Linked DNA regions of Halorhodospira halophila SL1. The protein of the gene in region 2 interacts with the protein of the main gene of each other region in a pairwise test. Links are inferred from orthologs where the notes say so. Each region holds a gene or a part of one and is shown on either strand. Other genes may lie near its edges. The genes, in order: gyrB and gyrA.

Region 1 (3,340 bases), 680 kb from region 2 along the record:
GACTACCGGGTCCACGGCCTGGAGAACCGCCCCGACCACGCCGCCGTCGTTATGGCCAAGCACCAGTCGGCTTGGGAGACGCTAGCGCTGCTCCAGTGGTTCTCGCCGCAGACGTGGGTGCTCAAGGAGTCGCTGATGCGCATCCCCTTCTTCGGCTGGGGGCTGCGGCTGCTTGAGCCCATCGCCATCGACCGCAAGGCGCGGGGGACCGCACGGCAACAAGTGATCGAACAGGGGACCGACCGCCTGCAACGGGGCCGCTGGGTCGTGGTCTTTCCAGAGGGGACGCGCGTGCCCCCGGGACAGAAGGGCCGCTACCGTAGCGGCGGGGCACAGCTGGCGATCCGCGCCGGTGTCCCGGTGGTGCCCGTCGCCCACAATGCCGGTCGCTTCTGGGGCCGGAACAGCCCGTTGCGGCGGGCTGGACAGATCCAGGTCCATGTCGGCCCGCCGGTCGCCACCGAGGGCCGCAGCGCGGAGGAGGTGACCACGGAGGTCGAGGCGTGGATCGAGGCGCGGATGGCGGAGCTGGAGAGCCGCCCAGCGGCCCGGTAACCGGCGGCGGCCCCTCCGGAGCGACCGCCGGTCCGGAGGGGCATCGGGATCAGACGTCGAGGTTGGAGACCGCCAGCGCGTTGCGCTCGATGAAATCGCGCCGCGGCTCGACATGATCCCCCATCAGCGTGGTGAAGATCTCGTCGGCGGCCACCGCATCGTCGATGGTCACCCGCAGGAGCCGGCGGGTCTCCGGGTTCATGGTGGTCTCCCAAAGCTGATCCGGATTCATCTCACCCAGACCCTTGTAGCGCTGGATGGTCTGCCCGCGCTTGGCCTCCTCCATCAGCCATTCCACCGCCTCGCGCAGGCTGGTAACCGGCCGACGGCGTTCGCCGCGAACCACCTCGGCCCCTTCGTGGAGGAGGCCGTCCAGCAGCGAGGCCAGGGCCTTCAGGGTGTCGTACTCCGCCGACAGGAAGAACTGCGGATTGAAGCGGTACTCCTGATCCAGACCGTGGCGACGCCGGGTCACGATGGCCTCCTGGAAGCCCCCATCCGGGCCGCGCTGGACCGTCACCCGATAGCGCATGCTGGCATCCGTGGCGGCTTCGACCTGCTGCACCAGTTGATCGAACCACGCCTGCATGGCCTGGGCGTCGGTGATGTCGTCCTCGGTACGCGGCGCCAGCGTGGTCATCTGCTCGAGGATCGCCGAGTCCCAGCGCCGCGAGACATGCTCGATGAGCTCCATGGCCTCGTAGTAGCGGCGTGCCAGCCGACCGAGAGCCTCGCCGCTGATCGGAGGTGCGCCCCCGCCAGGGTGCAAGGCTGAGCCGTCCAGGGCGAGCTCCAGGAGATACTCGGTCAGCTCGCGTTCATCCTTGACGTAGTGTTCCTGTTTGCCGCGCTTGATCTTGTAGAGCGGTGGCTGGGCGATATAAACGTTGCCGCGCTCGACCAGCTCGCGCATCTGCCGGTAGAAGAAGGTCAGGAGCAGGGTGCGGATGTGGGAGCCGTCCACATCGGCGTCGGTCATGATGATGATCCGGTGGTAGCGGAGCTTGTCCGGATCGAAGTCGTCACGGCCGATGCCGCAGCCGAGCGCGGTGATGAGGGTGCCGACCTCCGCCGAGGAGAGCATCTTGTCGAATCGCGCCTTCTCGACGTTGAGGATCTTGCCCTTGAGCGGGAGGATCGCCTGGGTACGGCGATCGCGCCCCTGCTTGGCAGAACCGCCGGCGGAGTCGCCCTCGACCAGGTAGATCTCCGACTTAGCCGGATCGCGCTCCTGACAGTCGGCCAGCTTGCCCGGTAGGCCGGCGATATCCAGCGCGTCCTTGCGCCGGGTCATCTCCCGGGCCTTGCGCGCGGCCTCGCGGGCCCGGCTGGCCTGGATGACGCGCTCGGCGATGGCGCGGGCCTCCGGCGGGTGTTCTGCAAGGAATGTCTGCAGCGACTCGGAGAGGAGCGACTCGACGATGCCCTTGACCTCGGAGGAGACGAGCTTGTCTTTGGTCTGCGAGGAGAACTTGGGATCCGGGGCCTTGACCGAGACCACAGCGGTCAGCCCCTCGCGCACGTCCTCGCCGCTGGGCGTCGACTTGAGCTTCTTGAGATACCCCTCGGCCTCGAGATAGCCATTGACCGTGCGGGTGAGGGCGCCGCGGAACCCGGCCAGGTGAGTGCCGCCGTCACGCTGCGGGATGTTGTTGGTGAAACAGAAGATATTCTCCTGGTAGGAGTCGTTCCACTGCATGGCCACATCCACGCCGACCCCATCCCGCCAGGCGGTGACATAGAACACCGTCGGGTGAAGCGGAGTCTTGTTGCGGTTGAGGTGTTCAACGAAGGCGCGGATCCCGCCGGTGTACTCGAAGACATCCTCTTTCTCGGTGCGTTCGTCCTTGAGGACGACGCGCACCCCCGGATTGAGGAAGGAGAGCTCGCGGAAGCGCTTGGCGAGGATATCGTAGTTGTACTGGACCTCGGTAAAGATCGCCTCGGACGGCTTGAAGGTGATGCGCGTCCCGGTCTGTTCGGTCTCGCCGACAACCTTGAGCGAGGTGACCGGCGCGCCATCGGCGTACTCCTGAACGTGGACCTTGCCCTCGCGCTCGATGACCAGGCGCAAGCGCTCAGAGAGCGCGTTGACGACGGAGACACCGACCCCGTGCAGACCACCGGAGACCTTGTAACTGTTGTCATCGAACTTCCCGCCGGCGTGCAGCACGGTCATGATCACCTGCGCAGCGGGGACGCCCTCCTCGGCGTGGATGTCCACTGGTATACCGCGGCCGTTGTCGGTCACGGTGACGGAGTGATCGGCGTGGAGGGTGACGGTGATCTCGGAGCAGTGGCCGGCCAGCGCCTCGTCGATGGAGTTATCGAGGACCTCGAAGACCATGTGGTGGAGGCCGGTACCGTCGTCCGTATCGCCGATGTACATGCCCGGGCGCTTGCGGACGGCGTCGAGGCCACGCAGCACCTGAATGCTTTCCGAGTCGTACTGCGGCGTAATCTCCGTCGTCATCGATGATTCAGCCTCTACAAGGGTACGTCTGGACCGAAGTGCCGGTCGTAAAAGGCCATTATACCATCGCTGACACCCTCCCTTCGCATACCTGATACCACTGTCCCGGGGGCAGATCGGTCGGCAGCGCAGCGCCGTCGATAGCGGTCAGAAAGACCTGGGTGGGATCACCGGTCACCGTATCCAGCACGGTGTGCAGGTGCGCCGGATCCAGCTCGGCGGGGAGATCGTCGATCAGCAGCACCGGGGTCAGCCCCTGGCGGGACCAGAGCTTCACCTCGGCGATCAGCAGGGCCACCACCAGTAGCTTCT
Region 2 (3,482 bases):
CCGCCCTGCAGGAACAGGACCTTGTAGTTGTCCGGGATCTGCAGCAACGCCCGCAGATCGGCCTCGGCCTTCTCGGCGATGGAGACGTATGCCTTGCCACGGTGGCTCATCTCCATGACCGACATGCCGGTGCCCTGCCAATCGAGCATCTCCTCGGCGGCCTGGCGCATCACCGCCTCGGGGAGCATGGCCGGGCCGGCACTGAAGTTGAAGACTCTACTCATGCGGTGATCCTCGGTTGCGAAACACGAATACCCGGGCCCCGGCAGCGACACCGCCGGCCGTCGACCCCTGACTGCCTACATCTCGGGCGCATCCGGCGCCTCCGGTGCCTCCCCCTCGGCGAGCCCTTCGACCCGCTCGAGGCCGACCAACTGCTCGGCCTCGTCGAGGCTGATGAGCTTGACCCCCTGGGTGTTGCGCCCGACCCGCGAGACATCGGCCACCGGCGTGCGGACCAGCGTGCCACTGCGGCTGACCAGCATGATCTCGTCGTCCTCGGCGGCCTGCACCGCGCCGACCACCCGGCCGTTGCGCTCGGTGGTCCGGATGCAGATCACACCCATGCCGCCACGGCCCCGCCGCGGGTAGTCCTCCACCGGGGTGCGCTTGCCGTAGCCGTGCTCGGTGGCGGTGAGGATATCGCCCTCGCCAAGGATCAGCAGCGCGATCACCCGCTGCCCGGACTCCAGGCGGATGCCCCGCACGCCGCCGGCCGTGCGGCCCATGGCCCGCACGTCCGACTCGTGGAAGCGCAGCGCCTTGCCGGCGTCGGAGAGCAGCATCACCTCGCGATCCCCATTGGTGATCTCGGCATCCACCAGGGTGTCGTCGCCGCGCAGCTCCACGGCGATGATCCCGCTCGAACGCGGCCGCGAGAAGTGCGACAGGGGCGTCTTCTTGACCGTCCCGTTGCGCGTGGCCATAAACACGAAGTGGTCCTCGTCGAACTCGCGAACGGGGACCACGGCGTTGATGCGCTCGTCCTCTTCGAGCGGCAGCAGGTTGACCATCGGCCGCCCACGGGAGGTGCGGCTGCCCTGCGGGAGCTCGTAGACCTTGCGCCAGTAGCACTTGCCGGTGCTCGAGAAGCACAGCAGCGTATCGTGGGTGTTGGCGATGAACAGCTTGTCGATGAAGTCCTCGTCCTTCATCGCGGTGGCGCTCTTGCCCCGCCCGCCACGGCGCTGCGCGCGGTAGCCGTCGAGCGGCTGCGCCTTGACATAGCCGTGGTGGGAGAGCGTGACCACCATGTCCTCCTCGCTGATCAGGTCCTCCAGCGAGAGCTCGGCGGTGTCCTCGCGGATCTCGGTCTTGCGCTCGTCGCCGTACTGATCGCGGATGGCCACCAGCTCCTCGCGGATCACCTCCATCAGCCGCTCGCCGCTGTCGAGGATGTGAATCAGTTCGGCGATGCGCTCGAGGAGGTTGCTGTACTCCTCGACGATCTTGTCCTGCTCCATGGCCGTCAAGCGGTGCAGGCGCAGATCGAGGATCGCCTGGGCCTGGGCCTCGGAGAGGCGGTAGATGCCGGAGTCGGCATCGAGGCCGAAGTGATCGGCCAGATCCTCCGGGCGGGTGGCGGCGGCACCGGCGCGCTCGAGCATCTCGGTGACCACCCCCGGGCGCCACTCACGCGCGACCAGCTCGGCCTTCGCCTCGGCCGGCCCCGAGGACCCCTTGATCAGGGCGATGACCTCGTCGATGTTGGCCAGGGCGACCGCCAGCCCCTCGAGCACGTGGGCCCGCTCGCGGGCCTTGCGCAGCTCGTAGATGGTCCGCCGGGTGACCACCTCGCGGCGGTGGCGGATGAAGGCCTCGAGCACCTGCCTGAGGTTGAGCGTGCGCGGCTGGCCTTCGTGCAGTGCCACCACGTTGATGCCGAAGACGGTCTGCATCTGGGTGTGGCGGTAGAGGTTGTTGAGGACGATCTCGCCGGCCTCGCCGCGCTTGAGCTCAAGGACGATGCGGATGCCTTCCTTGTCGGATTCGTCACGCAGCTCGGAGATGCCCTCCAGGCGGCGCTCCTTGACCAGCTCGGCGATCTTCTCGACCAGCCGCGCCTTGTTGACCTGGTAGGGGAGCTCGGTGACCACGATGCGCTCGCGGTCGGCGGTCATCTCCTCGACCTCCGCGCGGGCGCGCAGGACCATGCGCCCGCGGCCAGTGCGGAAGGCCTGATGGATGCCCGCGGTACCGAAGATGATGCCGCCGGTGGGCAGATCCGGCGCCGGCACATACTCGATCAGCGACTCGACGGGCAGTTCCGGGTCGTCGACCAGGGCCACGCAGGCGTCGATCACCTCGCGCAGGTTGTGCGGCGGGATGTTGGTGGCCATGCCCACGGCGATGCCGGAGCCGCCGTTGACCAACAGGTTGGGCAGCCGGGTCGGCAACACGTGCGGCTCCTGCTCGGAGCCGTCGTAGTTGTCGACGAAGTCCACCGTCTCCTTGTCGATATCGGCCAGCAGCTCGTGCGCCAGGCGCGCCATGCGCACCTCGGTGTACCGCATGGCCGCCGGCGAGTCGCCATCGATGGAGCCGAAGTTGCCCTGGCCGTCCACCAGCCGGTAGCGCATGCTAAAGCTCTGGGCCAGGCGCACAATGGTGTCGTAGACCGCGGCGTCGCCGTGGGGGTGGTACTTACCGATGACGTCACCGACCACACGCGCCGACTTCTTGTACGGCTTATTGTAGTCGTTGCCCAGCTCGCGCATGGCGTAGAGAACACGCCGGTGCACGGGCTTGAGGCCGTCGCGGACATCGGGAAGGGCACGCCCGACGATTACGCTCATGGCGTAATCGAGGTACGACTGCCGCATCTCGTCTTCGAGGTTTACAGGGAGGATCTCGCGGGCAACGCCGGTCATGCGCTCTTCTCAAGACTCTCCTGGGGAAAAGGCCGATGGTATCATACCGCCGCCCGACCGGGAGCGCAGGGAGCCGTCCGCTTGGACTTGACCAACCAACTGATCCTGTTCGGCGCCGCTCTACTGCTGGTGAGCGTGCTCGCCAGCGTGGTCTCCGATCGAGTCGGCGCGCCGATGCTGCTGGTCTTCCTGGGCATCGGCATGCTCCTCGGCGAGGAGGGGCTGTTCGGGATCGACTTCGACGACATCCAGGCCGCCCACCTCATCGGCAGCCTGGCGCTGGCGATCATCCTCTTCGACGGCGGGCTGCGCACCCAGACCTCGACATTCCGCGTAGCGCTCAAACCAGCGCTGACCCTCGCCACCGTCGGCGTGATCATCACCGCCGCTATCACCGGCGGGGTGCTGGCCTGGGTCTTCGACCTCGACTGGAAACAGGGGCTGCTCCTCGGCGCCATTGTCGGCTCCACCGACGCCGCGGCAGTCTTCGGGCTGCTCCACGCCCGCGGCCTGGAGCTCAAACAACGCGTGGCCGCCACGCTGGAGATCGAATCGGGCTCCAACGACCCGATGGCGATCTTCCTGACCATCATGCTGGTGGAGATCCTGGTC

The links.
Region 1: the proteins of gyrA (region 2) and gyrB interact in binary tests that used the Escherichia coli proteins (3 or more experiments, as listed by UniProt). The link is inferred for Halorhodospira halophila SL1 from one-to-one orthologs.

The regions. Positions count from the first base shown.
Region 1 is NC_008789.1:1,328,113-1,331,452, forward strand. Bases 317-3,340 are described here. They hold gyrB (DNA topoisomerase (ATP-hydrolyzing) subunit B), read right to left. Parts: upstream 3,029-3,340; coding sequence 605-3,028; downstream 317-604. Other genes in these bases: HHAL_RS06225 (lysophospholipid acyltransferase family protein), read left to right, coding at 317-555; recF (DNA replication/repair protein RecF), read right to left, coding at 3,087-3,340. Also shown: more of HHAL_RS06225, read left to right, coding at 1-316. UniProt on the Escherichia coli protein: DNA gyrase negatively supercoils closed circular double-stranded DNA in an ATP-dependent manner to maintain chromosomes in an underwound state.
Region 2 is NC_008789.1:645,988-649,469, forward strand. What follows is about bases 86-3,251. They hold gyrA (DNA gyrase subunit A), read right to left. Parts: upstream 2,871-3,251; coding sequence 300-2,870; downstream 86-299. Other genes in these bases: serC (3-phosphoserine/phosphohydroxythreonine transaminase), read right to left, coding at 86-224; HHAL_RS02910 (potassium/proton antiporter), read left to right, coding at 2,952-3,251. Also shown: more of serC, read right to left, coding at 1-85; more of HHAL_RS02910, read left to right, coding at 3,252-3,482. UniProt on the Escherichia coli protein: A type II topoisomerase that negatively supercoils closed circular double-stranded (ds) DNA in an ATP-dependent manner to maintain chromosomes in an underwound state.